Regions from separate parts of the Variovorax sp. genome, predicted to be linked through region 3. Evidence: predicted binding sites of a transcription regulator. Region 3 holds the regulator's gene; each other region holds the start of a gene.
The links. The regulator LexA, encoded in region 3, represses DNA repair genes until DNA is damaged. The targets are predictions, from matches to a motif close to ACTGTATNNNNATACAGT.
Positions count from the first base shown of each region.

Region 1 (7,414 bases), 2.8 Mb from region 3:
TGGCGGCCATCGACACCGCGCTGTGGGACCGCAACGCGCGTGCGGCGGGCCTGCCTCTTTGGCGACTGGCGGGCGGGGCGCAGCAGCGCGTGCCGGTCTACACCACCGAGGGCGGCTGGCTGCACATCGAACCCGCGCGGCTGGTGGAGCAGACGCTCGCGGCCAAGGCCGATGGCTTTCTGGGCGCGAAGATCAAGGTCGGCAAGCCGCATGTGGCGCAGGACATCGCGCGCCTGTCGGCCGTGCGCGAAGCGGTCGGCGCGGACTTCGAGCTGATGGTGGACGCCAACCAGAGCTTCACCGTGGCCGAGGCCATCCGCCGTGCACGCCAATATGCGCCGCTCGACCTTGCGTGGTTCGAGGAGCCGATGCCGGCCGAGCATGTGCGCGCGCATGCGCAGCTGCTGGCCAGCACCTCGGTGCCGATCGCGGTGGGCGAGTCGATGTACCACCCTTCGCAGTTCGCCGAATACATCCAGCAGGGCGCCTGCTCGATCGTGCAGGCCGACGTGGCGCGGGTGGGCGGCATCACGCCCTGGCTGAAGATCGCGCACCTCGCGGAGGCGCACAACATCGCGATGTGCCCGCACTTCCTGATGGAGCTGCACGTGAGCCTGTGCGCCGCCGTACCGAATGCACGCTGGGTGGAATACATCCCGCAGCTCGACGACCTGACGACAAGCCGCCTGCGCATCGAGGGCGGGCATGCGGTGGCGCCGGAAACGCCCGGGCTGGGCATCGAGTGGGACGCCGACCAGCTGAAGGCGCGGCGCAAGTTCACGCCGCTGGTGCTGCGCGGCTGAGCCGGCCGGTCAGTCGGCTTCGATCAGGCTGCGCAGCGACTGCAGGTCGCGCGCGATCCACTGCGCATCGCGCTCGAAGGCCGCATCGTCCATGTGCGGCTGGCGCAGCAGCGTGAACTGCAGCTCGCAGGCGTCGGGCCCGACGCCGATGACGCGAAAGGGCAGGTAGACCTCGGGCACGCCTTCGGGCGCGACCCAGTGGTCGAGCACGCCGAAGTCGTTGCGCGGCGCGAAGCGCATGCGGGCGTCGCCGCTCTCGGGCGTGCGCACGATCCAGTGGTCGCCGTGCGGCACCAGCGCGCTCCTGGCCAGGCCGCTGGCCCAGTCGGGCAGGCGCTTAGGGTCGGCCGCCAGCACGTAGGCGCGGCGCCATTCGCAGGCCACGCGCTGCGTGATGACGCGGGACTGGACGGCAGCACTGCCTTCATTCGTCGTCGATTTCATCGAAGTCGCTCCTGAGTACCTTGGACACGACGGCGCCCGAAAAACCGCGCGCCATCAGGAATCGCATCTGCTTCGCCCGTTCCTTCGCGTCGGCGGGCGGGGCGTCGAAGCGGCGGCGCCAGAGGGCGGTGGCGCGCTCCACTTCGGTTTCCTGCAGGCTGGCCACCGCTTCGGCGATGGCTTCGGGCGCGATGCCCTTGGCCTGCAGTTCCTGCTTCACCCGCAGCGCGCCCGAGCGGGCCGCGCGCTGGTTGAGCACCGAGGCCACCACGCGCGGCTCGCTGATGAAGTCCTTGGCGGCCAGCTCGTCGAGCGCCTTGGCCAGCGTGCCGGGCTCTTCTTCATGCTTTGCCAGCTTGCGCTCCAGCTCCAAGCGCGAATGCTCGCGCTGGCTCAGCAGGCGCAGTGCGCGGCCTTTGAGGGACGGGGCGTCGAATGCCATGCGGGATCGCTCGCGCGGCCCCGGCAGGGGGGCCGCGTTCCGGGGCTTACTCGCCCTTGTCCGCCTTTTCGGCCTTGGCGGCCTTCTGCGGCTTCTCGGGCGTGGAGCCGGCGTCGGCTGCCAGCAGCGGAATGCCCAGCGACTCGCGCACCTTGTTCTCGATCTCGCGCGACAGCTCGGGGTTCTCGCGCAGGAATTCGCGGGCGTTGTCGCGGCCCTGGCCGATCTTCTCGCCGTTGTAGGCGTACCAGGCACCCGACTTGTCGACGATCTTGGCGGTCACGCCCATGTCGATGATCTCGCCCTCGCGGCTGATGCCTTCGCCGAACAGGATGTCGAACTCCGCCGTCTTGAACGGGGGCGAGACCTTGTTCTTCACCACCTTCACCTTGGTTTCGTTGCCGATGGCCTCGTCGCCCTTCTTGATGGTGCCGATGCGGCGGATGTCCAGGCGCACCGAGGCGTAGAACTTCAGCGCGTTGCCGCCGGTGGTGGTTTCGGGCGAACCGAACATCACGCCGATCTTCATGCGGATCTGGTTGATGAAGATGACCATGCAGTTGGTCTTCTTGATGGTGGCGGTGAGCTTGCGCAGCGCCTGGCTCATCAGGCGGGCCTGCAGGCCGGGCAGCGAGTCGCCCATTTCGCCTTCGATTTCGGCCTTGGGCGTGAGCGCGGCGACCGAGTCGACCACGATCAGGTCGACGGCGCCCGAGCGCACCAGCGAATCGACGATTTCGAGGGCCTGCTCGCCGGTGTCGGGCTGGCTGATCAGCAGGTCGGACAGGTTCACGCCGAGCTTCTGGGCGTATTGCACGTCGAGGGCGTGTTCGGCGTCGACGAAGGCGCAGGTGCCGGCCTGCTTCTGCATGGCGGCGATGACCTGCAGCGTGAGCGTGGTCTTGCCCGAGGATTCAGGGCCGTAGATTTCGATGACGCGGCCGCGCGGCAGGCCGCCGACGCCCAGCGCGATGTCCAGGCCCAGCGAGCCGGTGGAGACCACCTGGATGTCTTCCAGTGCCTCGCCTTCGCCGAGCCGCATGATCGTGCCCTTGCCGAACTGCTTTTCGATCTGGGCCAGCGCGGCTTGCAGGGCCTTGGCCTTTTCACTGTTGGCGACCGAGATGCTTGCGCCCTTGACGACTGCGTCCATGTGGAAACTCCTTGAAAATCAACGGTTTGTGTCTGGTTTCACCCATCTGCTTTTAACCACAGGCTGGATGCTTGAACAGTAGTGTAGGGGCTGATGCCGCTGCGTAAACCTGTTTTTTGGTCAGTTTGCTTTACCATTTGGCGCATGACCGAAGCCGCTTTTCCGACCGATCCCGACGCCTGGCGGCAGACCCACCTGGGCCGCCTGCTGGGCCATGCCATGCGCCGCTTCGACGAGCGCGTGCTGGAACTGATGGCGCACGACGTCGACGTGCCGCTGGCGTTGTCGAACCTCGCGGCGCGCGCGCAGGTGAGCGCGGCGCACATCCACATCACCCGGCACCTGGCGCGCGAGGGCTCGCGCCTCACCGAGCTGGCCGGGCGCGCCGGCATGACCAAGCAGGCGATGGGCGCGCTGGTCGACCAGTGCGAGGCCTGGGGCCTGGTCACGCGCGGCCCTGATCCGCTCGACGCGCGGGCCCGGCGCGTGCTGTTCACGGCCGACGGGCTGGCCTGGCTCGACGCCTTCCACGGCGCGGTGACGCAGGCCGAACGCGAGTTCCGCAGCAGCGTGGGCAATGACATCGCCACCGTGGTAACCATCGGACTGGAAGCCTATACAGCGGGCTAGACTTCGAGGCAGAGACAAATGTGAACGGCGCCGGCGGGGCGCCCGACACCCCAAACAGGCCGGAGGTGGCGCATATGCGGATTCTGATTGCCGAAGACGACCAGGTGCTGGCAGATGCCCTGTTGCGCAGCCTGCGCACCTCGGGCGCGGCGGTCGACCACGTGGCCAACGGCTCGCAGGCCGACACCGCGCTCATGACCCATGACGAATTCGACCTGCTGATCCTCGACCTCGGGCTGCCCAGCCTGCACGGCATCGAGATCCTCAAGCGCCTGCGCGCGCGCGGATCGCAACTGCCGGTGCTGGTGCTCACGGCCGCCGACAGCGTGGAAGAGCGCGTCAAGGGCCTGGACAACGGCGCCGACGACTACATGGCCAAGCCCTTTAGCCTGCAGGAACTCGAGGCGCGCGTGCGCGCCCTCACGCGGCGCGGCATGGGCACCACCAGCAACGCGATCCGCCACGGCCCGCTGGTGTACGACCAGGCCGGCCGCGTGGCGACCATCGACGGCAAGATGATCGAGCTGTCGGCGCGCGAACTCGGCCTGCTCGAAGTGCTGCTGCAGCGCGCCGGCCGGCTGGTGAGCAAGGACCAGCTGGTCGACCGCCTCTGCGAATGGGGCGAGGAGGTGAGCCTGAACGCGATCGAGGTGTACATCCACCGGCTGCGCAAGAAGATCGAGAAGGGGCCGGTGCGCATTGCCACGGTGCGCGGGCTGGGTTACTGCCTCGAGAAGATCCCGAACTGAGCCCCGGCCCGTCACTCGTGCAGCGGGCCTACGGCTGCTTGCGCAGGCTGGCGGCGATCGACGAACCGTCCCCTGCCCTGGAATGCACGAGGAATGCGATGCTGCGGAAATAGCCGTTGCTCGCGAAGTTGCCGGCCGGCACAAAGGTGATGGCCGCCGGGCCTTGAAAGCCCAGGGCACTGTCGAACTTGCAGGCGTCGCGCGCCGTGGTTGCGGCATTGACTGCTGTCACCCGAAAGCCGTAGGCGTTCTTGGCCGTGGCGGGCTGCGCCAGCGTCAGCGTGCCCGAGATCTTGCACACACCGACCTGTGCACCGCTCATCGTGCCTGTGTAGGCCCCCGTCGCATCAACCTCGATGGCAATGGCAATGCCGAAGCTGGTGTCGGTGTTGGCCCACTTGCCAATCACACTGTCCTGGCCGACCGCGAGCGCATTGGCCACGTTGTAGGTGAACGGGCCGAACGCCGAAGGCGAGCGCCCGCCATAGGCATAGGTACCGTCCATGGACACCTTTTGCGAGAAGGTGCCCGACCCCGTCACCGGGGACCGGTCAGTGAAGTAGTAATTGGTATCCGCACCGAAGACCCAATTGATGCCCGTGACCAGAATCGATCCGTCGAGTGTGCCGACCACAAACTTGCTGGCGATTTTGCCGTCGGCGCCGACGTAGGTGTAGCCAAACATCGCTTCATAGAGGCCTTCGCTGCCGTTGCCCACTGCGGCGATCGACCCGGCCTGGGGTGCGCTCAACGATGGCAGCGGCTCGCTGCCCGGAACTGGATCGCGATTCGGCCCGGGGGCAGGCGCGGGCGCCGGGGCCGGTGATGGCGCGGGGGGCGGCGAGGAAGACGGCAGCACCGGCAACAACGGCATCCCGCCACCGCCCCCACTACTCCCACCACCGCACGCAGTAACTCCCACCCCCGCGGCCAACACGGTCGCGACGATCCAGAGCGGCTGAGGGCAGCCGCCCAATGACTTGTTTTCCATGACTCTCCCTGAGATTTTTCGAATTGCAGAAACTGCGTGCAGAGACTACAACCGTGAACCGCGCAAATTTCCGCGACACGCCTTGCTGCAATGGCACTAAATCACCTTTTCCTGGAATTTCTCGGGCCTCATCAGGAACTTCACTCTTGAAATTGTTCCAGCGCGCGCAGCGCTCCCTGTTCGGCGAGATCCTCGACTGGATGCTCACGCCGCTGCTGCTGCTGGTGCCGGTGAGCATCGGCGTCACCTGGCTGGTGGCGCAGGGCATTGCCAACGCGCCCTTCGATCGCGCGCTCGAGCACAACGTGAAGGCGCTGGCCGAGCTGGTGACGGTGAAGGAAGGGCACACGCAGTTCGTGCTCTCGCAGTCGGCGCGCGAGATCCTGCGGGCCGACGACGCCGGCCACGTCTACTACCAGTTGCTCGACGGCCACGGCACGCTGCTGAGCGGCGAGCGCGACATTCCCCAGCCCGGCCTCGACGAGCCGCTGCCGCCCAACCAGGTGTTCCTGCACAACAGCGACGTGCACGGCCAGCCGGTTCGCGTGGCCTCGATGTGGCTGGCCAGCGGCAGCGACGACGTGCCGTCCTCGCTGCTGCAGCTGGCCGAGACGCGCGAGAAGCAGTCGGTGCTGGCGGCCGAGATCATCAAGGGCGTGCTGCTGCCGCAGTTCGCGATCCTGCCGCTGGCGGTGCTGCTGATCTGGCTGGCGCTGGTGCGCGGCATCAAGCCGCTGTCGGTGGTGGAGGCGCGCATCCGCGAACGGCGCCCCGGTGACCTGAGCCCGCTGGACGAATCGTCGGTGCCGCTCGAGGTGGTGCCGCTGGTGTCTTCGGTGAACGAGCTGCTGGACAAGCTCAACGACTCGATCGGCACGCAGAAGCGCTTCCTGGCCGACGCGGCGCACCAGCTGAAAACACCGCTGGCGGGCCTGCGCATGCAGGCAGACCTGGCGCAGCGCGAAGGCGCCAACGCCGACGAGCTGAAGCAGTCGCTCAAGCAGATCGGCCGCGCCAGCAAACGCGCCACGCACACAGTGAACCAGCTGTTGTCGCTGGCGCGCGCCGAAGGCAACAGCGCCAACGTTCATCACCAGCCCTGCGACCTGGCGCGGCTCACCATCGAGGTGGTGCGCGAGGCGGTGCCGCGCGCCATCGAGAAGCGCATCGACCTGGGCTACGACGGCGCCGAGGCGGGTGCGCCCGGCGTGATGTTCGACGGCAACCAGACGCTGCTGAAGGAGCTGGTGCGCAACCTCGTCGACAACGCGCTGAACTACACGCCCTCGACGCCGGAGCGCCCGGGCCTGATCACCGTGCGCGTGCTGGCGGACCCCTTCGGCCATGTGCTGCTGCTGCAGGTGGAGGACAACGGCCCCGGCATCGCCGAGGCCGACCGCGAGCTGGTGTTCGAGCCTTTCTACCGGGTGCTCGGCAACGAGGCCGATGGCTCCGGGCTGGGGCTGCCGATCGTGCGCGAGATCGCGAACCAGCACCGCGCGCAGGTGAAGCTGGAGGACGCGCATCCCGGCAAGCATCCGCCGGGGGCGCTCTTCACGGTGCGCTTCGAGGCCGAGGCGCCTGTCTGAGCCTGGTCAGGGGGAGGGCGTGGGCGCGGCAGCTGCGGGTGCCGGGGTCGGAGCCGGCGCAGCAGGCTTGGCGTCGTTGCGGATCTGCAGCCACTCGGGCCGGATCTGCCGCGCGAGACGCTGCGGCTCGCGCTCGTTGAGCCCCGCCGGCGCCAGGCCGAAGCCGGCGAGATCGCCGCGCGCCCAGAGGAAGTAGCCGGCGTTGGCCAGCAACAGGACGACGAACAGAAGACGCAGCTTCATGCGGATCGGCCGGTCAGAACGCCATGCCGCGAGGGCGCACGCTCACTTCGTCGCTCGAGATCAGCTGCAGCCCGGCGTCGGTGCGCACCTGCAGCTCGCCGCCCCAGGCCACGCCTTCGCACAGGCCGGCGGTGCCGTCGCTGAGCGCCACTTCACGGCCGCGCAGCACGTCGCGCGCGGCGAAGCGTTCGGCGAAGGGCGCGAAGCCGCGCGCCTCGAAATCCAGCACGGCCTGCACGAGCGGTGGGGCCAGCTCGCCCAGCACTTCGGGTGCACCGGCATCGGGGCGCCACTGGCGCAGCCAGGCCGGCGGCGTGCGCATGCCGTCGGCATCGCGCGCGCCGATGTTCAGGCCGATGCCGATCACGAG
Region 1 is NZ_OZ257247.1:5,322,752-5,330,165, reverse strand. Features, by position in the region: gene ACQY8B_RS24995 (mandelate racemase/muconate lactonizing enzyme family protein) at 1-803, shown strand, start outside; gene ACQY8B_RS24990 (SRPBCC family protein) at 813-1,247, opposite strand; gene recX (recombination regulator RecX) at 1,228-1,689, opposite strand; gene recA (recombinase RecA) at 1,736-2,842, opposite strand; gene ACQY8B_RS24975 (MarR family winged helix-turn-helix transcriptional regulator) at 2,987-3,472, shown strand; gene ACQY8B_RS24970 (response regulator) at 3,547-4,221, shown strand; gene ACQY8B_RS24965 (hypothetical protein) at 4,250-4,972, opposite strand; gene ACQY8B_RS24960 (sensor histidine kinase N-terminal domain-containing protein) at 5,359-6,801, shown strand; gene ACQY8B_RS24955 (sporulation protein) at 6,808-7,044, opposite strand; gene ACQY8B_RS24950 (biotin--[acetyl-CoA-carboxylase] ligase) at 7,058-7,414, opposite strand, start outside.
Region 1: a site for LexA is predicted at 2,905-2,922, ahead of recA (recombinase RecA). Genes of this name have one in related genera too.

Region 2 (7,414 bases), 1.3 Mb from region 3:
CCGGTGGCACGCAACGCGCCTTCGACCGCCGGACGGCTGGCTTCGCCCAGTTCGGTGAGCGGCAGCCGAAGCGCGCCGCCGCACAGGCCGAGCCTGGCCATGGCCCACTTGAGCGGGATCGGATTCGGCTCGACGAACAGGTTGCGGTGCAGCGGCATCAGTTCGAACTGGATCTGCATGGCGCGCTTGACGTCGCCTGCCAGCGCCGCGACGCACAGCTCGTGCATCTTGCGCGGCGCGATGTTGGCCGTGACGCTGATGTTGCCCTGGCCGCCGCACAGCATGAGTGCGACCGCGGTCGGGTCGTCGCCGGAGTAGACGGCGAAGTTCTTGGGCACGTCGCGGATGAGCCACTGGGCCCGCTCGATGTTGCCGGTGGCTTCCTTGATGCCGATGATGCCGGGCACCTGGGCCAGGCGCAGCACGGTGTCGTGCGCCATATCGGCGACGGTGCGGCCGGGCACGTTGTAAAGCACGATGGGCAGGTCGCCCACGGACTCGGCGATGGCCTTGAAGTGCTGGTACTGGCCCTCTTGCGTGGGCTTGTTGTAGTACGGCACGACCTGGAGCTGGGAGTCGGCGCCCACGCCCTTGGCGAACTTGGCGAGCTCGATGGCTTCCTTGGTGGAATTGGCACCGCAGCCGGCCATCACGGGGACGCGGCCCTTGGCCTGTTCGACCGAGACGCGGATGATTTCGCAGTGCTCTTCGACATCGACCGTCGGCGATTCGCCGGTGGTGCCGACCACGCCGAGGCAGTCGGTGCCTTCTTCGATGTGCCAGTCAATGAGCCGCCGCAGGGCGGGGTAATCGACACTGCCGTCGTCGTGCATCGGCGTGACGAGCGCGACGATGCTGCCTGTCAGTTGCTCCAAGGGGAATCTCTTTGTCGGTGGACGAAAGCGCCGATTCTACTTACTCCGGGGCCGGCGGAAACACGCCCCCCGACCCCCTCAGTTTCCCTTAAGGAGGCGGCGGGGCGGCTGGCCGGGGGCATTCCCGGCCTCGCGGACGGCGGCAATGCGCTGGACGAAGCGGGCCGGCTCGGGCTCGAAACCGTCTTCGTAGGCCACCACGCGCAGTCCGGTGCAGGCGGCGAGCAGCTCGCCGGGCTGCAGCAGGAAATCGGGCCGCGAGGGCTTGCCCACGGTCTCGTTGCCCGCGGCGAAGGTCTCGTAGAGCAGCACGCCGCCCGGCGCCACCGCGGCCGCGATGTCGGCCATGCGCGGCCGCCAGAGGTAGTGCGTGACGATCACGCCGCCGAAGGCCTGGCCGGCAAACGGCCACGGGCCCGATTCGATGTCGGCCTCGACCACGCTGCCGAAGGCGCCGGCCGCCGCCACGGCTTCGGGCGAACGGTCGACGCCCGTCACGGCGTGGCCGCGCCTGGCGAACCAGCACATGTGCCGCCCGGAGCCGCAGGCCACGTCGAGCACCGTGGCGCCGGGCGCGAGCAGGTGCGACCAGCGGACGATCCACTCGGAAGGCGCGCCCGTGCCGTGCGCCGTTGCTGCAACTTTCATGGCGGATCGGAGGAGAAGAGAAGAGAGGAAGCGTCAGAAGCAGGACCAGATCTGGTCCACCAGCGTCACGAGGAAGTCCGGATGCACGTACATCGCGAACACGCCGCCCAGCACTGCCAGCGCGGCCGCGAGCCAGCCGGCGTGGACAATGTGGTGGCGCATCCGTGGTGTCATGGCGCTCTTTATACGCAATCAGCCCGCCGCGCCCAATGGCCGGGGCGCCCGCGCGATGGCGTTTTCCTTCACCGGCAGGTTGATCAGCGCCGCGAACACGCCCAGCGCAATGGCGATGTACCAGACGACGTCGTAGCTGCCCGTGGTGTCGTACAGGTAGCCGCCCAGCCACACGCCCAGGAACGAGCCGACCTGGTGGCTCAGGAACACGAAGCCGCTGAGCATCGACAGATGCGCCACCCCGAAGATGCCCGCCACGATGGCGTTGGTCGCGGGCACGGTGGACAGCCACAGGAAGCCCATGGCCGCCGAGAACGCATACACGCTCATAGGCGAAATGGGCGCCAGCAGGAACAGCGCGATCGACACCGCCCGCGCGAAATAGATCGCCGCCAGGATCTTGCGCTTGGCCAGGGTCTGCCCCAGCAGCCCGACCGTGTAGGTGCCGAACACGTTGAACAGCCCGATCAGCGCCAGCGCATAGCCCGCCACGTCGGCCGGCAGGCTCTTGTCGCGCAGGTAGGTCGGCATGTGGATGCCGATGAACGCCAGCTGGAAGCCGCAGACGAAATACCCCGCCATCAGCAGCCCGAAACTGGGATAACGGAAAGCCTCGCCCACGGCCTGCAGCACCGACTGGTCGCGGTGGCCGGCCAGGGCTTCGGTCTTGGGCTCGCGCAGGCCGAATGCCAGCGGAATGATGACCAGAACCAGCACCGCCACCACGGCCAGAGCCGTCTGCCAGCCCAGGTGGCCGATCAGCCAGCCTTCCACCGGCGCCATCAGGAACTGCCCGAACGAGCCGGCCGCCGCCGCCACGCCCATGGCCCAGGACCGCCGCTCGGCCGGAATCTGCCGGCCGATCACGCCGTAGATCACGGCGTAGGTCGAGCCCGCCTGCGCGGCGCCGATCAGCACGCCGGCGCTCAGCGTGAACAGCAGCGGCGTCGGCGAATGCGCCATGCCGAACAGCCCCAGCGCATAGAACACCGAGCCGCCGATCAGCACCCTGAACGCGCCGAAGCGGTCGGCCAGCATGCCCGCGAACACGCCGAAGATGCCCCACGACAGGTTCTGCACCGCCAGCGCGAACGAAAAGGTGCCGCGGCTCCAGTCCTGCGCCTGCGTGATGGGCTGCAGCCAGAGGCCGAAGCCGTGGCGGATGCCCATGGAAAGCGTGACGATCATCGCCCCGCAGAAGAGGACTTGCTTGATCGAAAGAGTGCGGGCTGGCGTTTGCATGATGGCGTCGAATGTAGCGACCTGGCTGCTTTGGCAGGCGCCCCGATGGCCAAAGCCATTGATGATTTATCGGCGCCGTTTCGATGCGCGCTGGGCATCAAAGCGTCTCCTGTATGGGTATCCAGTTGTTTGGCGGCGACTGACTACAATCCGCCCCCATGGCGACTCCCCCCAAGACTCCCCCCAATTCTTCGTCCGCGTCTTCCGGCTACTCGGAAGGCTCCATCCGCGTGCTCAAGGGCCTGGAGCCCGTCAAGCAGCGCCCGGGCATGTACACCCGCACCGACAACCCGCTGCACATCATTCAGGAAGTGATCGACAACGCCGCCGACGAGGCGCTGGCGGGCCACGGCAAGAAGATCAAGGTCACGCTGCATGCCGACGGCTCGGTCAGCATCGAGGACGACGGCCGCGGCATTCCCTTCGGCCTGCACCCCGAAGAAAAAGCGCCCGTGGTCGAGCTGGTCTACACCCGGCTGCATGCCGGCGGCAAGTTCGACAAGGGCTCGGGCGGCGCCTACAGCTTCTCGGGCGGCCTGCACGGCGTGGGCGTGTCGGTGACCAACGCGCTGTCCAAGCGGCTCGAAGTGTCGACCCACCGCGAGGGCTCGGTCGCAAAGCTGGCCTTCAGCGGCGGCGACGTGATCGAACAGCTCGAGGTGCGCAAGCTCGAGGCCGGCGAACGCAAGCAGGGCACCACCGTGCGCGCCTGGCCAGACGCCAAGTACTTCGAGACCTCCGCGCTGCCCATGGGCGAACTCACGCACCTGCTGCGCAGCAAGGCCGTGCTGATGCCCGGCGTGAGCGTCACGCTCACGAACGAAAAGACCAAGGAAAGCCAGCAGTGGCTCTACAAGGGCGGCCTGAGCGACTACCTGATGCAGACGCTCAACGGCGACCCCGTCATTCCGCTGTTCGAAGGCGGCGGCCATGCCGACAAGAACGCCGACAACTTCGCCGAAGGCGAGGGCGCCGACTGGTGCGTGGCCTTCACCGAAGACGGCCAGCCGGTGCGCGAGAGCTACGTCAACCTGATTCCCACCAGCGCCGGCGGCACGCATGAAAGCGGCCTTCGCGACGGCCTGTTCACCGCTGTGAAGGGCTTCATCGAACTGCACTCGCTGCTGCCCAAGGGCGTGAAGCTGCTGCCAGAAGACGTGTTCGCGCGTGCCTCCTACGTGCTCAGCGCCAAGGTGCTCGACCCGCAGTTCCAGGGCCAGATCAAGGAACGCCTGAACTCGCGCGACGCCGTGCGCCTGGTGTCGAGCTTCGTGCGGCCCGCGCTCGAACTGTGGCTCAACCAGCACGTCGACTACGGCAAGAAGCTGGCCGAGCTCGCCATCAAGGCCGCGCAGACGCGCCAGCGCGCCGGCCAGAAGGTCGAGAAGCGCAAGGGCTCCGGCGTCGCCGTGCTGCCCGGCAAGCTCACCGACTGCGAGAGCAAGGACATCAGCCACAACGAAGTCTTCCTGGTCGAGGGCGACTCCGCCGGCGGCAGCGCCAAGATGGGCCGCGACAAGGAAAGCCAGGCCATCCTGCCGCTGCGCGGCAAGGTGCTCAACACCTGGGAAGTGGAGCGCGACCGCCTCTTCGCCAACACTGAAATCCACGACATCTCGGTGGCCGTGGGCGTCGACCCCCACGGCCCCAACGACACGCCCGACATGAGCGGCCTGCGCTACGGAAAGATCTGCATCCTGAGCGATGCCGACGTGGACGGCTCGCACATCCAGGTGCTGCTGCTCACGCTGTTCTTCCGCCATTTCCCCAAGCTCATCGAAGCCGGCCACGTGTATGTCGCAAAGCCGCCATTGTTCCGGGTGGATGCCCCCGCGCGCGGCAAGAAACCGGCCTCCAAGGTCTACGCGCTGGACGAGGGCGAACTGACCGCCACCCTCGACAAACTGCGTAAAGACGGCGTGCGCGAAGGCGCCTGGAGCATCAGCCGCTTCAAGGGACTGGGCGAAATGAGCGCGGAACAATTGTGGGAAACCACGCTCAATCCAGACACCCGCCGCCTTATGCAGGTCCAATTGGGCCGTTTCGACTTTACGTCCACCCAGGGCGAGATCACCAAGCTGATGGGCAAGGGCGAAGCGGCGGCGCGGCGCGAGCTCATGGAGTTGCGCGCCGACGACGTCGACATTGATGTCTGATCCCTCCACGTATGCCAGCTTTCAAGCGTTCGTTGCTCTTGGCCTTTCTGTTGCTCGTGCAGCAGGGGTTGGCGCACGCCGCTGATATCTACGGCTACATCGACAGCAAGGGCGTCGCGCATTTCGCCTCCGAGAAGATCGACGAGCGCTACCAGATCTTCTTTCGCGGCGGCCAGAGCTTCGATACCGCCAACGGCATCTCCCCGCTCGGGCGCGGCGCGCGCGGCATCGACGGCAAGGTGCCGCAGGCCTCGCAAACCCTGCTCGCCATGTTCGAGGCCTCGCCCGGCTACAAGACCGCCAAGGCCGCGCTGCGCGACGCATCGAGCAAGCACGCCATCGACTACGAACTGCTGCAGGCGCTGGTCGCCACCGAGTCGGGCTTCGATGCGCAGGCCGTGTCGCCCAAGGGCGCGATGGGCCTGATGCAGCTGATGCCCGCCACCGCGCAGCGCTATGGCGTGTCGGCGGACAAGCGCACCACCATCGAGAAGAAGCTGTTCGACCCGCGCATCAACATCGCCGCCGGTTCGCGCTACCTGCGCGACCTGATCGCCATGTTCCCGGGCCAGATCGAACTGGCCCTTGCCGCCTACAACGCGGGCGAGGGCGCCGTGCAGCGCGCTGGCAACAAGATCCCGAACTACAAGGAAACGCAGAACTACGTGCAGACCGTGCTGCAGCTCTATGCGTACCTGAAGCCCTCCGTCGCAACCGGTGGCGGCGTGCGCGGCGGCAAGACGCCGGGGCGCATCCGCATGGAGCTGACCGTGCCGCAGGGCGGTGCGATCAACCGGGGCAACATGCCGTCGGACACGCCGCGCAACATGCCGGCCATGCCCGACATTCCCGAGCCGCCAGCCACGCCGACCGGCGCGGCCGAGGCATCGCACGAGGCAATCAATCCGGGCTGAGCGCGCACGCACAGCCTGCAATCGTTTTTCTTTCTCTCTTCTTCATGGACTCCCAACCACCGCTCGATCTCCAGGGTCCCACCGACGGCGACACCACCCTCACCCTTGCCGACTACGCGCAGACCGCCTACCTCGAATACGCGCTCAGCGTGGTCAAGGGCCGCGCGCTGCCCGATGTGTCCGACGGCCAGAAGCCGGTGCAGCGGCGCATCCTGTATTCGATGTCGCGCATGGGCCTGGGCTTCGGCGGCACCAACGGCACCGTGGGCGCCAAGCCGGTCAAGAGCGCACGCGTGGTCGGCGACGTGCTCGGCCGTTTCCACCCGCACAGCGACCAGGCGGCCTACGACGCGCTGGTGCGCATGGCGCAAGATTTCTCGCAGCGCTATCCGCTGGTCGACGGACAGGGCAACTTCGGCAGCCGCGACGGCGACGGCGCGGCCGCCATGCGATACACCGAAGCGCGCCTGGCGCGCATCACCAGCCTGCTGCTCGACGAAATCGACGAGGGCACGGTCGACTTCATTCCCAACTACGACGGCAGCACTGAAGAACCTCGCCTGCTGCCTGCACGCCTGCCGTTCACGCTGCTCAATGGCGCCAGCGGCATCGCGGTGGGCCTGGCCACCGAGATCCCGAGCCACAACCTGCGCGAGACCGCCGACGCCTGCGTGGCGCTGATCAAGTCGAACGGCAAGCTCAGCGAGGAAGAACTCTTCGCCATCGTGCCCGGCCCCGACTACCCGGGCGGCGCGCAGATCATCAGCAACGCCAGCGACATCGCCGATGCCTACCGCACCGGCCGCGGCTCGCTCAAGGTGCGCGCGCGCTGGAAGATCGAAGAACTGGCGCGCGGCCAGTGGCAACTGGTGGTCAACGAGCTGCCGCCGGGCGTCAGCACGCAGAAGGTGCTCGAGGAAATCGAGGAAATCACCAACCCCAAGGTCAAGGCCGGCAAGAAGGCCCTTAGTGCCGACCAGACCCAGCTGAAGGCCGCGATGCTGTCGGTGCTCGACGTGGTGCGCGACGAGTCCAGCAAGGACGCCGCCGTGCGCCTGGTGTTCGAGCCCAAGACCTCGCGCATCAGCCAGGACGAGTTCATCACCACGCTGCTCGCGCAGACCTCGCTGGAGACCTCGTCGCCGATCAACCTCACGATGGTCGGCATCGACGGCAAGCCCACGCAGAAGTCGCTGCGCCAGATGCTCAACGAGTGGATCGCGTTCCGCGAGGTCACCGTCGAGAAGCGCTCGCGGCATCGCCTCAACAAGGTGCTGGACCGCATCCACATCCTCGAAGGCCGGCAGCTGGTGCTGCTGAACATCGACGAGGTGATCGCTATCATCCGGGCGGCGGAAGACCCGAAGGCGGCGCTCATCGCGCGCTTCAACCTCAGCGATCGCCA
Region 2 is NZ_OZ257247.1:1,244,458-1,251,871, forward strand. Features, by position in the region: gene dapA (4-hydroxy-tetrahydrodipicolinate synthase) at 1-833, opposite strand, end outside; gene ACQY8B_RS06185 (class I SAM-dependent methyltransferase) at 954-1,523, opposite strand; gene ACQY8B_RS06190 (hypothetical protein) at 1,557-1,685, opposite strand; gene ACQY8B_RS06195 (MFS transporter) at 1,716-2,939, opposite strand; gene ACQY8B_RS06200 (DNA topoisomerase IV subunit B) at 3,098-5,095, shown strand; gene ACQY8B_RS06205 (lytic transglycosylase domain-containing protein) at 5,107-6,009, shown strand; gene parC (DNA topoisomerase IV subunit A) at 6,054-7,414, shown strand, end outside.
Region 2: a site for LexA is predicted at 3,048-3,065, ahead of ACQY8B_RS06200 (DNA topoisomerase IV subunit B). Genes of this name have one in related genera too.

Region 3 (7,414 bases):
CGGAACGCGTGCCCGTGCCGGTGATCGTCGTCGGCAACGTGATCGCGGGCGGCGCCGGCAAGACGCCGGTGGTGATGGCGGTGGTGCGGCATCTGCGCGCGCGCGGCATCCAGGTGGGCGTGGTGTCCCGCGGCTACGGCCGGCGCACCGACGACTGCCGCGAAGTGACGGGTGACAGCAATCCCAGCGACGTCGGCGACGAGCCCGCCCTGATTCACCACGCCACGAAGGCCCCCGTGTTCGTCGCGCGCAAGCGCATCGAGGCGGCCCGCGCGCTGCTCGAGCGGCATCCCAGCACGCAAGTCATCGTCAGCGACGACGGGCTGCAGCACCTGGCGCTGGCTCGCGACATCGAGATCTGCGTGTTCGACGACCGGGGCATCGGCAACGGCTGGCGACTGCCAGCGGGCCCCCTGCGCGAGGCGTGGCCACGTCGCTGCGATCTGGTGTTGCACAGCGGCGAACGCCCCGCATTCGCAGGCGGCTACACCGCTTCGCGCCGCCTCGCCGACTACGCCCTCACAAGCGACGGCCAACGCGTGCCGCTGAACACCCTGGCGGGCAGGCCAGTGACCGCACTCGCGGCCATCGCACGCCCGGAGGCCTTCTTCGCCATGCTCCGGGGCCGTGGCCTCACGCTCGCCGAAACCATCGCTCTACCCGATCACTTCGACTTCGACGCCTGGGAACGCTCGCTCAATGCCGACGGCCCTCTCGTCTGCACCGAAAAGGACGCGGTCAAGCTGTGGCACAAGGCACCCGGCGTGCTGGCCGTGCCCCTGCTCTTCGCACCCGTTCCGGAATTCTTCACTGCGCTCGACGCAAAGCTATCATCGCTCGATGGATACCAAGCTGCTTGAACTGCTCGTCTGCCCCGTCACCAAGGGTCCGTTGACCTGGAACCCCGAGAAGCAGGAGCTCTGCTCGCGCAGCGCGCGCCTGGCCTACCCGGTGCGCGACGGCATTCCCGTGCTGCTGGAAAACGAGGCACGTACGCTTTCCGACGAAGAGCTCGGGCTGTGAGCTTCACGGTTCTGGTGCCGGCGCGCCTGGCGTCGACAAGGCTCCCCAACAAACCCCTGGCCGACATCGCCGGCGTGCCGATGGTGGTGCGCGTGGCCCGGCGTGCCAGCGAATCCGGCGCCGTGCGCGTGGTGGTGGCCGGGGACGACGCATCGATCATCGACGCCTGCAAGGCGCATGGCGTCGAGGCGATCCTGACCCGCCAGGACCACCCCAGCGGCACCGACCGGCTGGCCGAAGCCTGCGAGCAGCTCGGCCTCGACGGCGACGACATCGTCGTCAACGTGCAAGGCGACGAGCCCCTGATCGACCCGGCGCTGATCGATGCCGTGGCCGCCACGCTGGCCACCCACGCAGAGGCCGCGATGAGCACTGCGGCCCACGAGATCGATTCGCTGGCCGACTTCATGAATCCGAACGTGGTGAAGGCCGTGCTCGACGCACGGGGCAACGCCATGTACTTCAGCCGTGCGCCCATCCCCTGGTGGCGCGACGGCTCCGCCAACGGCGCCGCGCCGACGGTGCTGCCCACGCCGGCTCCCCTGCGCCACATTGGCATCTACGGCTACCGCGCAGGCTTCGTGCGCAAGTTTCCGTCGCTGCCGCCGTCGCCAGTCGAGGCGACGGAAGCGCTTGAGCAGTTGCGGGCGCTATGGCACGGACACCGCATTGCCGTACACGTGAGCCACGTGGCTCCCGGCCCGGGTATCGACACGCCCGAAGACCTGGCGCGCGTGCGCGCGGTCTTCGCCGCCGGCCCGACAGCCTGAGGGGCTCGACGTGCCTGTCGGGGCAGCGGCAAATCCCGGGAAGCACGCGTGCTATCCTCGAAGCAACTCCGCCCTGCCCAAAGCCCCTGAAGCCGACGCCTGGCGCGACACAAAATCTAAGAACCGTCCGAGGACACCATGAGACTAATTTTGCTGGGCGCGCCCGGGGCGGGCAAAGGCACGCAAGCGGCCTTCATTTGCCAGAAGTACAGCATCCCCCAAATCTCGACCGGCGACATGCTGCGCGCCGCCGTCAAGGCCGGCACGCCGCTCGGTCTGCAGGCCAAGGCCGTCATGGATGCGGGCGCACTGGTCAGCGATGACCTGATCATCAATCTCGTGAAGGAACGCATCGCCCAGGCCGATTGCGCCAGCGGCTTCCTGTTCGACGGCTTCCCCCGCACCATTCCGCAAGCCGACGCCATGAAGGCGGCGGGCGTCAAGCTCGACTACGTGCTCGAAATCGACGTGCCCTTCGGCGACATCATCGAGCGCATGAGCGGCCGCCGCTCGCACCCGGCTTCGGGGCGCACCTATCACGTCAAGTTCAACCCGCCCAAGGTGGAAGGCAAGGATGACGTCACCGGCGAAGACCTGATCCAGCGCGAGGACGACAAGGAAGAAACCGTGCGCAAGCGGCTCGACGTGTACAGCCAGCAGACGCGTCCGCTGGTCGACTACTACTCGGCCTGGGCCAAGACCGATCCGGCCGCCGCGCCGAAGTACCGCGCCATCAAGGGCGTGGGCACGGTCGATGAAATCACCCAGCGCGCACTCGCAGCGCTGAGCAGCTGATTGCCGGCCGCCCTCCGACAGGGCGGCCACCACCTCACCCGAGCAACTCGAGCATCAGCGCGATACGCGCCTTCACCGGCGTGAGCGTGCCCGCGTCCCGCAGCCGGTCATCGGCTTTCGGCAGGATGCGCCCGTTCATGCAGCGCGTCGCACGAACCACCGCCACGCCCGCCTCTTGCGCCTTCAGCGCGGCCGCTTCGAGCGCGTGATGCAGCGTGCCGTTGCCCGTGGCGGCCAGCACCAGTCCACGGACCGGTTCGGCGTTGCCGGGTTGCAGCAGTGCCTCGACGACAGCACCGCTCGCACCGGCATGGCTCATGACGATCTCCACGCGAGGCCACCGAACGGGAGCCGCCTCGAAGATCTTCGAGGCCGGCAGCGCCTCGCCCTCGGGCCACGCCCTCACACGGCGGACCTCGCCCTCTTCCACATAGCCCACCGGGCCCGCGTCGCCAGATGCGAAGGCATCGAGCCTGTAGGTATGCACCTTCTGGACATCGGCGCCACTGTGGATCGCCCCGGCGCACACCACGGCCACCCCCTTAGCACCGGCTGCCAGAGCCACGCCGATGGCGTCACGCACGTTCTGCGGACCATCGGGCGACAGCGCGCTCGCCGGCCGCATGGCGCAAGTCAGCACCACGGGCTTCGCGGATGCCAGCACCGAATGCAGGAAGAAGGCCGTCTCCTCCAGCGTGTCGGTGCCGTGCGTGATCACCACGCCTGCCACGTCGGGCTCCGCAAGCCAGTGTGCGCAACGCTGCGCGAGCTTTTGCCAAGTCTCGAACGACATGTCCTTGCTGTCCAGTTGCGCGACCTGCTCCGCCACCAGCGTCACGCCCTGGGGGGCCTCGATGCCGCCCAGAAGGTCGGCCACGCCCACCTGCCCGGCCGTGTAGCCGATGTTGTCGCCGCTGCTGGCAGCCTTGCCGGCGATGGTGCCGCCGGTGCCCAGCACGACCACGCGGCGCAGTTCAGGCGAAGGGAAATCAGGCATGGCTTGTCAACTTTTTAAAACTGGTTAAAAATACAGGTACTGGATATCTAGCCAGTGCCGCAAGGAACCACATATGCAGTTCGCCGTGAAGCTTACAGCCCGCCAGCAGCAGATCCTGGACTTGATCCAGAGCGCCATCGCCCGCACCGGAGCGCCACCCACGCGCGCCGAAATCGCCAATGAACTCGGGTTCAAGTCGGCCAACGCGGCCGAAGAGCACCTGCAGGCCTTGGCCCGCAAGGGTGTCATCGAACTCGTCAGCGGCACCTCGCGCGGCATCCGCCTCAAGGGCGACGCCCTGCGGTCGCTGAACGAAACGCGCCACCGCGAAGGCGGCCAGTTCTCGCTCTCGCTGCCCGGCATGGCGCAACTGGCGCTGCCGCTCATCGGCCGCGTCGCTGCAGGCTCGCCCATCTTGGCGCAGGAGCACGTCGACCAGACCTACTACGTCGAGAACACGCTGTTCCAGCGCCAGCCTGACTACCTGCTCAAGGTGCGCGGCATGTCCATGCGAGACGCCGGCATCATGGACGGCGACCTGCTCGCCGTGCAGGCCACCAAGGAAGCGCGCAACGGCCAGATCGTGGTTGCGCGCCTGGGCGACGAAGTCACCGTCAAGCGCCTGAAGCGCAACAAGCAGGTCATCGAGCTGCACGCAGAGAACCCCGACTACCCGACCATCATCGTCCAGCCCGGCGAGCCCTTCGAGATCGAAGGCCTCGCGGTGGGCCTCATCCGCAACACCATGCTGATGTAGGCCTGCGGGCCTGCTGGCAGCAGCACTCATCCGGCCGCAACAGGTGGCGGGCGTATGGCGCGAAGTCGCCATCACCCTGTCGCGGCCGTTTCAAGAAATCCTGCCTGTGTTCAACCTCATACTTTTTTGGAGTTCACATGGGAATCGCCCTCCTCGCCATCGCTGATTTCTGGATGCCGCTGCAATCGCTCGCCAGCCGTTTGATCCCGGCGCGCCGCCCTCATCGCCACGCCTCGCTCGATCACAGCGAGACTTCCGCCGGCCTGCGCTACGTTGCGGTGCGTCCGACGTGCGGCTCGACGCCCCCGGTGGCTGAAGCAGCCCCGACCGTGCGCCCGCTGCGCGTGGTACGCGTGGTAGACGGAAAGGGCCAGCAGCGCAGCAGCAACCGTGTCTTGATTTCCGGCCGAATGGACGACGTGTGCGCGGAGCTTGACCGGCTGGCGGCTCTCGAAGCGGCCGAAACGATGGTCGCCGCGCACCGCTCCACACGCCTGCACTGAGGCCCGGCACCCCTGGGAGAGCCCGTCGGCAGTGGGTATCCAAACGTTCGGGGGTGCGACATCCCAATGCTGCGAGGCACAATGGCACGCCATGAATATTGTGATCCTCGACGACTATCAGGACGCCGTGCGCAAATTGCGCTGCGCCGCCAAGCTGGACGCGTACGCAGCCAAGGTCTATACCAACACGGTCAAGGGCATCGGGCAACTCTCGGTTCGCCTCAAGGACGCCGACGTGATCGTGCTGATTCGCGAGCGAACACAGATCTCCCGGCAGCTCATCGAGAAGCTGCCCAAGCTCAAGCTCATCTCGCAGACCGGTCGCGTCGCGGGCCACATCGACGTGGCGGCCTGCACCGAGCGCGGCATCGCCGTGGCGGAAGGCTCCGGCTCTCCCCAGGCACCTGCCGAGCTCACATGGGCGCTCATCATGGCCGCCATGCGCCGGCTGCCGCAGTACATCAGCAACCTCAAGCACGGGGCTTGGCAGCAGTCAGGGCTCAAGTCGGCCTCGATGCCGCCCAACTTCGGGCTGGGCTCGGTGCTCAAGGGCAAGACGCTCTGCATCTGGGGCTACGGCCGCATCGGCCAGTTGGTCGCGCGCTACGGGCAGGCCTTCGGAATGCAGGTCGTGATCTGGGGGCGTGAAGCCAGCTGCGCCAAGGCCCGTTCCGACGGCTTCCAGGTGGCGCAGAACCGCCATGAGTTCTTTGCAGCCGCCGACGTGCTCTCCGTCCACCTGCGGCTCAATGAGGAAACCAACGGCCTCATCACGCTCGAAGACCTCTCGCGCATGAAGCCGACGGCGCTGTTCGTCAACACCTCGCGCGCCGAGCTGGTCGAGGCCGACGCGCTGCTCGCGGCGCTCAACCGTGGCCGTCCCGGGCTGGCCGCCATCGACGTGTTCGAGAGTGAGCCGCCGCTGCAGGGCCATGCGCTGCTGCGGCTGGAGAACTGCATCTGCACCCCGCACATCGGCTACGTCGAGCAGGAAAGCTACGAGAGCTACTTCGGCCAGGCTTTCGACAACGTCGTGAGCTACATCAACGGCAATCCCACGAACATCGTGAATCCCGGCGCGCTGCAGGTTCGCCGGTGAGCCGGCCTGCGCCCAAGGGTGCGCTCTGGGCGCTGCTGGCCGGCAACTTCGTGATCGGCACGGGCGTGATGGTCGTGCCCGGCACGCTCAATGAAATCAGCGCCTCCCTGGCTGTTTCGGTCGCGACCGCCGGCCAGTTGATCACTGCCGCGGCAGCGGTGATGTGCATCGGCGCGCCGCTGCTGGCCGCCGCCGTCGCGGGCTGGGACCGCCGCCTGCTGCTCGCCCTTACCCTGCTCTGGTACGCGGCGGGCCACGCTCTCGCGGCGCTCATGCCCAGCTTCGGCGCGCTGCTGCCGGTGCGCATGCTCACGGTGATAGCCCCCGCCATCTTCACGCCCCAGGCGGCGGCCTGCGCCGGCATGCTGGTACCGCCCGAGCAACGCGGGCGCGCCGTCACCTTCGTTTTTCTTGGCTGGTCGATGGCCTCGGTGCTGGGCCTGCCTATCGGCGCGCTGATCGGCGGGCATCTGGGCTGGCGCATGGCCTTCGTGGCGATTGCCCTGCTCAGCGTCGTGAGCGCGGCGTCGATCTGGCTCACCTTGCCCAGCGGCATTCGCCCGGCGGCACTCACCGCCGCCGCCTGGTCGCGCGTGCTGCGCAGTCCGGTGCTGATGGGCATCGTGTCGGTAACGGCGCTGCAAGGCACCGGGCAGTTCGTGCTGTTCAGCTATTTCGGCCCCATCCTCAAGCAGAGCTTTGGTGCGGACGCGACCACGCTGAGCGTGATGTGGGCCCTGTTCGGCGCCTGCGGGCTCATCGGCAACATGGTGGTCAGCCGCTTCATCGACCGCGTCGGGGCCGGGCGCATGGTGCTGGTCACTACCGTGCTGATCGCGCTGAGCCTGCTCTTGTGGCCGACGGCTTCCACGCTCGCCTGGCTGGCCGTGGTGCTGGTGCCCTGGGGGTTGGGCTGCTTCGCCACCAATTCGGCCCAGCAGGCCCGCCTGGTAGGCCTGGCGCCGGCCCTCGCGCCAGGCTCGGTGGCGCTCAACAGTTCCGGCATCTACACAGGCCAGGCCGTGGGCGCGGCGCTCGGCGGCTGGCTGCTGGCGCACGACGCGGCGGCGTGGATGAGCTGGGTCGGCTTCGGCGTCATGCTGGTGGCCATCGCGCTGAGCATCGCCATCGACCGCAGCCGCCGCCCGGCCTGAAATCGCGCCCCCGCGTAAAACCCGTCACGCCCCGCCCTCGCGCAACTGCAAAATCGGAGGTGACGACAGCGCTTGCGTCGGCGCCTGCGCGGCAGGCCGGATACCCCTCAACCAGCGAAAATCTTCAGCAAATGACAGTGAACTACACCCGAATCGGCGTCATAGGCGCCGGCGCCATGGGTCGCGGCATCGCGCAGATCGCCGCCCAGGCAGGCAGCGAAGTGCTGCTGCTCGACAGCTTCGCGGGCGCCGCGGCGCGCGGCCGCGAAGCCCTCGCAGCCCAATGGAACAAGCTGCATGAAAAGGGCAAGATCGA
Region 3 is NZ_OZ257247.1:2,539,054-2,546,467, forward strand. Features, by position in the region: gene lpxK (tetraacyldisaccharide 4'-kinase) at 1-860, shown strand, start outside; gene ACQY8B_RS12155 (Trm112 family protein) at 841-1,023, shown strand; gene kdsB (3-deoxy-manno-octulosonate cytidylyltransferase) at 1,020-1,793, shown strand; gene adk (adenylate kinase) at 1,932-2,588, shown strand; gene ACQY8B_RS12170 (asparaginase) at 2,623-3,585, opposite strand; gene lexA (transcriptional repressor LexA) at 3,659-4,342, shown strand; gene ACQY8B_RS12180 (hypothetical protein) at 4,480-4,845, shown strand; gene ACQY8B_RS12185 (D-2-hydroxyacid dehydrogenase family protein) at 4,937-5,944, shown strand; gene ACQY8B_RS12190 (MFS transporter) at 5,941-7,098, shown strand; gene ACQY8B_RS12195 (3-hydroxyacyl-CoA dehydrogenase) at 7,230-7,414, shown strand, end outside.

Region 4 (7,414 bases), 2.1 Mb from region 3:
GATGCACGAGGAGCTGAGTGCCCTGCTTGCGCAGATGCCCGACGAGCAGCGTGTGCGCGTGGCCGGACGCGACTTCTGGGTGGGCCATCTGCAGGGCCAGCCGGTAGTCGCGGTGCTGTCGCGCATCGGCAAGGTCGCGGCGGCGGTCACGGCCACGGTGCTGCTCGAGCGCTTCGGCGTGCGGGCCATCGTGTTCACCGGCGTGGCGGGTGGATTGGCGCCGGGCGTGAACGTGGGCGACGTGGTCGTGCCCACCGAACTGCTGCAGCACGACATGGACGCCTCGCCGCTCTTCCCGAAGCACGAGGTGCCGCTGATGGGCATGGCGCGCTTCGCGGCCGATGCCGCCATCGGCAACGCGCTGGCGGTCGTGGTGGCCGATGTGCTGCGTGACCCAGTAGCCTTGGTCGGCAAACAGGCGGTGGACGAATTCAGCCTTTGGCAGCCTCGTGTGCACCGTGGCCTGCTGGTGAGCGGCGACCGCTTCGTATCGACCACCGCGGAGAGCGCGGCCTTGCAGCGCGAGCTGCCCGATGCGCTCGCGGTCGAGATGGAAGGCGCGGCGATGGCGCAGGTGTGTCACGACTACGGCGTGCCGTATGCCGCGATGCGCACCATTTCGGACCGCGCCGACGATGCCGCGCATGGCGACTTCGCGCGCTTCGTGGTGGAGGTGGCGAGCCGCTACAGCCTCGCGCTGGTGGGCGCGTGGCTGGCCACGCTGCCCACGGAAGACGCGGCTACTTGAGCCAGCCGCGCCGGCGGAAGTACCACATCGGCACCAGCGCGCTGGCAGCCATCAGCACGATGGCATACGGATAGCCCATGGCCCAGTCGAGCTCCGGCATGAACTTGAAGTTCATGCCGTAGATGCTGGCGATCAGCGTGGGCGGCAGCAGCGCCACGCTGGCCACCGAGAAGATCTTGATGGTCTTGTTCTGGTTGATGTTGATGAAACCGACGGTCGCATCCATCAGGAAGTTGATCTTGTCGAACAGGAAGGCCGTGTGGTTGTCCAGCGACTCGATGTCGCGCAGGATCTGGCGCGCCTCTTCGAACTGCTCGGCGTTGAGCATCTTGCTGCGCATCATGAAGCTGACCGCGCGGCGCGTGTCCATCACGTTGCGGCGGATGCGGCCGTTCAAGTCTTCCTGCCGCGCGATGGCACCGAGCACCTCGCCGGCCAGCTCGTCGCTCACGTTGCCCGACAGCACCTTCTTGCCGGCCACTTCGAGTTCGTCGTAGATGTTCTCGAGCGTGTCGGCCGAATACTCGGCGTCGGCGTCGAACAGCTTGAGCATGACTTCCTTGGCGTCCTCGATAAGCCCCGGTGCGCGGCGCGCACGCATGCGCAGCAGGCGGAACACCGGCACGTCCTCGTCGTGGATCGAGAACAGCACGCCGCGGCTGCGCAGGTCGGTGTTGTGCTGGTTCAGGATGAAAGCGACGCGCACGGTGCGCGGGTTCTCGTCGTCGTCGATCAGGAAGTCGGAGCGTATGTGCAGCTCGCCGTTGTCTTCCTCGTAGAAGCGGGCGGATTCCTCGATGTCCTCGTCCATCGCGTCTTCGGGGATGGACAGGCCGTAGTACTGCTTGATCCAGCGCTTTTCTTCGAGCGTGGGCGATTCGAGGTCGACCCAGATCGGCTGGAACTTGGAAAGCTCTTCGAGCGCCTCGATCTCTTCCTGGACGAGGCGGCCGTTGGCGAGCGTAAAGATGTTGAGCATTGGCTCACTCCCGGGGGTGACTGGACGATGGGCGAGGGAGGGGCGCTTTCAATTCCCGGGCCCGACGTGCGTGAAGAAAACGCGTCAGTGAAAGGGAGTTGAAAGCTGCCGAGACGGGGCGGTTTCCATGGGAAGAGTCTCCGGTTGCAGCGAGGCGCGATTATGTCACCGGCCACATGGCAGCAAGGTGGCTGGACTGGACGGGCATACAGTAAAGTCGTGCCCATGCAGACCGCTGCGCTCCCCGTTCTTTCCACCGCCCCGAAGACCCAGGCCGAGCGCCTGGCCGCCGCGCTGGCCACGCTCAACGACGCGCAGCGCGCGGCGGTCGAGCACGGGGTGGGAGCGGCCATTGCCGAGCGCGACGAGCGGCCGCTGCTCGTCATTGCCGGTGCCGGGTCGGGCAAGACCAGCACGCTGGCGCATCGCGTGGCGCACCTGATAGCCGGCGGCGTCGATCCGCAGCGCCTGCTGCTGCTGACCTTCTCGCGCCGCGCCGCGCAGGAAATGGGCCGGCGCGCCGGCCAGGTGCTGACGAAGGTGCTGGGGCTGAAGTCGGAGGCACCGCCTTCGCTGCCGTGGGCGGGCACCTTCCATGGCATAGGCGCGCGGCTGCTGCGCGAGTACGCCGCGCAGATCGGGCTGGACGAGAACTTCACCATCCACGACCGTGGCGATGCCGAAGACCTGATGGGGCTGGCGCGCCACGAGTTGGGCCTGTCTTCCACCGTCAACCGCTTTCCGCGCAAGGGCACCTGCCTGTCCATCTACTCGCGCTGCGTGAACACGCGCGCGCCGCTGGCCGAGGTGCTGCGGGAGTCGTTCCCTTGGTGCGGCGAATGGGAAGCCGAGCTGAAGAAGCTGTTCGGCGCCTATGTCGAGGCCAAGCAGCAGCAGAACGTGCTCGACTACGACGACCTGCTGCTCTACTGGGCCGGCATGGTCGCCGAGCCCGCGCTGGCAGCGCACGTCGGCGCGCGCTTCGACCATGTGCTGGTCGACGAATACCAGGACACCAACCTGCTGCAGGCCTCGATCCTGCTGGCGCTCAAGCCCGACGGGCGCGGCGTGACGGTGGTGGGGGACGACGCGCAGTCGATCTACTCGTTCAGGGGCGCCACGGTGCGCAATATCCTCGACTTCCCGTCGCAGTTCACGCAGGACGCGCGCGTGGTCACGCTGGAGCGCAACTACCGCTCGACGCAGCCGATCCTCGACGCCTCGAACCGCGTCATCGCGCAAGCAGCCGAGCGGCACGCCAAGACGCTGTGGACCGACAAGCCATCGGCCGGCAAGCCGCTGCTGGTGCTCGTGCCCGACGAGGCGGAGCAGGCGCGCTGGGTGGCCGACAAGGTGCTGGCGCACCGCGAGGGCGGGCTGGCGCTGAAGTCGCAGGCGGTGCTGTTTCGCACCTCGTCGCACAGCGCGGCGCTCGAACTCGAGCTGGCGCGGCGCAACATCCCGTTCGTGAAGTTCGGCGGGCTCAAGTTTCTCGAGGCCTCGCATGTGAAGGACCTGCTCGCAGTGCTGCGTTTCGCGCAGAACCCGCGCGGCCGCATGGCGGGCTTTCGCGTGACGCAGCTGATCCCGGGCATCGGGCCCGTCACCGGCACGCGGCTGCTCGACGCGATGGACCAGGCCGCCGACCCCGTGGCCGCAGTGCGCGACTTCGTGCCGCCCTCCGCGGCGCGCGAGCAATGGGCCGATTTCGCCAAGGCCTACGAGGCGCTGCGCTCGCCTTCGCTGGCATGGCCGGCCGACGTGGAGGTGGCGATGGCCTGGTATCAGCCGCACCTGGAGCGGCTGTACGAAGACACCTCGGGCGTGCGGCGCGCCGACGTCGAGCAGCTTTCGCGGCTGGCCGCCGGCTACGGTTCGCGCGAACGCTTCCTGACCGAACTGACGCTCGATCCGCCCGAGGCCACCAGCGACCGCCCGGGGCCGCCGCTGCTCGACGAGGACTACCTGATCCTCTCGACCATCCATTCGGCCAAGGGGCAGGAGTGGAACTCGGTGCATGTGATCAATGTGGTCGACGGCTGCCTGCCGGCCGACGTGGCGCAGAGCGCGCACGAGCTGGAAGAAGAACGCCGCCTGCTCTACGTGGCGATGACCCGCGCACGCGACCACCTGCACCTGCTGGTGCCGCAGCGCTTCTACGTCACGCAGCAGTCGGCGCGCGGCGACCGGCATCTGTATGCCAACCGCACGCGCTTCATTGCCGATGCCGACCTCGCGGGCTTCGAGCAGCAGACCTGGCCGCCTCCGCCGGAGCGCCCGCCGGCCGTGCCGCCGCCCACCGCCGTGATCGACCTGCGCAACCGCATGCGCGCCGCCTGGCGCTGAGCCTGTTCGCCGGCCCTCTCGGCGGCAGGGTCTCGAGGGCTTTCCTGTTGAAACACTTTTGAACGAAACGCCGCGGCGCCTGTCCTGCGCGCGGGTGCTGCTATTGATTCGCTAGCGTGCCGCGGGAAACACGCGGTGCGGCCGCAGCTTGGGACAACTCTGGTATTGCAATACCGTGACAGCTTGGGCATAGTGAATCGACCCTTCCAGCTTTCTTCTTCTCTTACCCAGTCTCTTCTTCTCTTTCCCTTCCCCACACACCTGTTTCGCCGGCCAAGCTCCATTCCGGAGTGCGGTCATTTCCCCAACCGTCAATTCCAGGAGGTCATTCATGAATTTGACGATCAGCGGTCATCACCTCGACGTCACACCTGCCTTGCGCACCTACGTCACGAGCAAGCTGGACCGGATCACGCGACATTTCGACCAGGTAGTCGATGTCAAGGTGATCCTCACGGTGGAAAAGCAGAAGGAAAAGGAACGCCGCCAAAGGGCGGAGTGCAACATTCACGTCAAGGGCAATGACATGTTCGCGGAGTCGAGCCACGCTGATCTCTACGCTGCGGTCGATGAACTGGTCGACAAGCTCGACCGCCAGGTGGTCCGTCACAAGGACCGCCTGCAAGACCACCATCACGCGGCGCCCAAGCGCCTGATGTAGACCCGAGCCCTCCGGCTCCACCCACAAGCCGCCTTCGGGCGGCTTTTTGTTTTCCGACTATTGCGCTGGGGCATTGCCGTCGCTCAGAGGGCGGGCGAGGCCTCCGGGCAACATGTAGACAGAAAGTAAATAGGGGGACTGGGGGTTTTTACCAAGCGGGTGCATAATCGCCCCCGCTCTGCACCCACCATGAATCGCCTCGCGTCCATCCTGCCGCCCGCTCAAGTGCTTGTGAGCGTTGACGCTACTAGCAAGAAACGTGCTTTCGAAGAAGCAGGTCTGCTGTTCGAAAGCCTTCACGGCCTGGGACGCGCCCTGATCACCGACAGCCTGTTTGCGCGCGAGCGCCTCGGCTCCACCGGCCTGGGCCACGGCGTCGCCATTCCCCATGGCCGCATCAAGGGCCTCAAGGCGCCGATGGCCGCCGTGTTCCAGCTGGCCAACCCGATCGGCTTCGATGCCCCCGACGAACAGCCCGTCGCGCTCCTGATCTTCCTGCTGGTGCCCGAAGCGGCCACGCAGAAGCATCTCGAAATCCTCTCTGAAATCGCCGAGCTGCTGAGCGACTCCAGCCTGCGCGAGCAGATCAAGTCCAGCACCGACGCCGCCGCCCTGCACGGCCTCATTGCCGGCTGGCACTCCACTCAAATCGCCTGACCTGTGGCTCGCCCCCAGGCTTCGCGCACTTCGTGTCGCTTCGCCAACCCCCTACCGGGGGCAATACCAGCGGCCCGGCAAAGCCGGTTCCGCGGTATTCTGGCCTGCCCCAAATCTGGTGCGTGAGCGCCATCTCCTGAACGCATGAAGCCGACCGTCATCAGCGCCGATGCCATGTTCGAGGAGTTCCGCGGGTCGCTCCGCTGGGAATGGCTCGCCGGGCTCGGGGCGTCAGAGCGCCAGTTCGACCCCGAAGTCATCAGCCGTGCGCAGTCGGCGGCCGACCTGGTCGGCTACCTCAACTACATCCATCCGTACCGCGTGCAGATACTGGGTGCACGCGAAGTGGCCTACCTGACGCGCGGCAGCCAGGAAGACTGCGCCCGCCGCATTGCCCGCATCGTCACGCTGGAGCCGCCAATGCTGGTGCTGGCCGACGGCCAGGCCGCTCCCGACGAGCTGCTGTCGATCTGCGAGCGCGCGCAGCTGCCGCTCTTTGCCACGCGCGAATCGTCGGCCTTCGTGATCGACCTGCTGCGTGCCTACCTGTCCAAGCACTTCGCCGAGCGCACCTCGATGCACGGCGTGTTCATGGACATCCTGGGCATGGGCGTGATGATCACGGGCGAGTCGGGCCTGGGCAAGAGCGAGCTGGGCCTGGAGCTGATCTCGCGCGGCAACGGCCTCGTGGCCGACGACGCGGTCGACCTCTACCGCATCAACCAGAACACCATCGAGGGGCGCTGCCCCGATCTGCTGCTGAACCTGCTGGAGGTGCGCGGCATCGGCCTGCTGGACATCCGCGCGATCTTCGGCGAGACGGCGGTGCGCCGGAAGATGCGGCTCAAGCTCATCGTGCACCTGGTGCGGCGCGACAGCTTCGAGCGCGACTACGAACGCATGCCCTCGGCGCCGCTCACGCAGGACGTGCTGGGCATCCCGGTGCGCAAGGTCATCATCCAGGTGGTGGCGGGGCGGAACATCGCCGTGCTGGTGGAAGCGGCAGTGCGCAACTCCATCCTGCAGCTGCGCGGCATCGACACCTATGCCGATTTCGTGGCACGCCACCACAAGGCGATGGAAAACGCCCGCGACAGCGACTGAAAGCAAAAAAGGGGCAATGCGCCCCTTTTCTTTTGCTTCCTGTTGCAGGAACAGGTGCGGGTTCAGCGCTTCTTGGCGCAATCTCCGCAAAGACCGTAGAGCGACATGGCGTGGTCCTGCAGGATCCAGCCCTTGTCCTTTGCGATCATCTGCTGGCGGCGTTCGATCTCCGCGTCGTAGAACTCCTCGACCTTGCCGCAAGAGGTGCAGATCAGGTGGTCATGGTGCGTGCCTTCGTTCAGTTCGTAGACGGCCTTGCCGCTCTCGAAGTGGCTGCGCTCGAGGATGCCGGCCTGTTCGAACTGGGTCAGCACCCGGTAGACGGTGGCCAGGCCAATGTCGGAGTGTTCGTTCAGAAGCACGCGAAACACGTCTTCCGCGGTCATGTGCCGCTGGCTGCCGGTCTGGAAGATCTCGAGGATCTTCAGCCGTGGCAATGTGGCCTTGAGGCCGGTATTCTTGAGTTCGTCGATGTTGGCCATGTTGATTCCTGCGCCCTGGGCTGCGGCAAAGGCCCTGAAAAGGGCAGCCGCTACAATGGCCGATCATATCGCTACCCCCCCTTCCTCCCATGCCTGCCATTCTCCAACGCCGTCCCTGGCTGCTGGTCGCCGCCATCGCCGCGACGCTCGGCCTCGGTGCCTGCAGCGGTTTCAGCGAGCGCACGCGTGACGCCCTGACGGCCGTCACTCCCTACAAAGTCGAAGTGGTGCAGGGCAATTTCGTCTCGAAGGAACAGGTCGCGGCGCTCAAGCCCGGCATGTCGCGCCAGCAGGTGCGTGAAATCCTCGGCACCTCGCTGCTGAGCGACGTTTTCCACAACAACCGCTGGGATTACGTCTTCACCATCCGCCGCCAGGGCGTGGAACCGCAGGAACGCCACCTGACCGTGTTCTTCAACGGCGAACTGATGGACCGC
Region 4 is NZ_OZ257247.1:4,663,284-4,670,697, reverse strand. Features, by position in the region: gene ACQY8B_RS21840 (5'-methylthioadenosine/adenosylhomocysteine nucleosidase) at 1-748, shown strand, start outside; gene corA (magnesium/cobalt transporter CorA) at 741-1,727, opposite strand; gene ACQY8B_RS21830 (ATP-dependent helicase) at 1,953-4,073, shown strand; gene hpf (ribosome hibernation-promoting factor, HPF/YfiA family) at 4,405-4,734, shown strand; gene ACQY8B_RS21820 (PTS sugar transporter subunit IIA) at 4,924-5,391, shown strand; gene hprK (HPr(Ser) kinase/phosphatase) at 5,536-6,495, shown strand; gene fur (ferric iron uptake transcriptional regulator) at 6,558-6,977, opposite strand; gene ACQY8B_RS21805 (outer membrane protein assembly factor BamE) at 7,067-7,414, shown strand, end outside.
Region 4: a site for LexA is predicted at 1,923-1,940, ahead of ACQY8B_RS21830 (ATP-dependent helicase). Genes of this name have one in related genera too.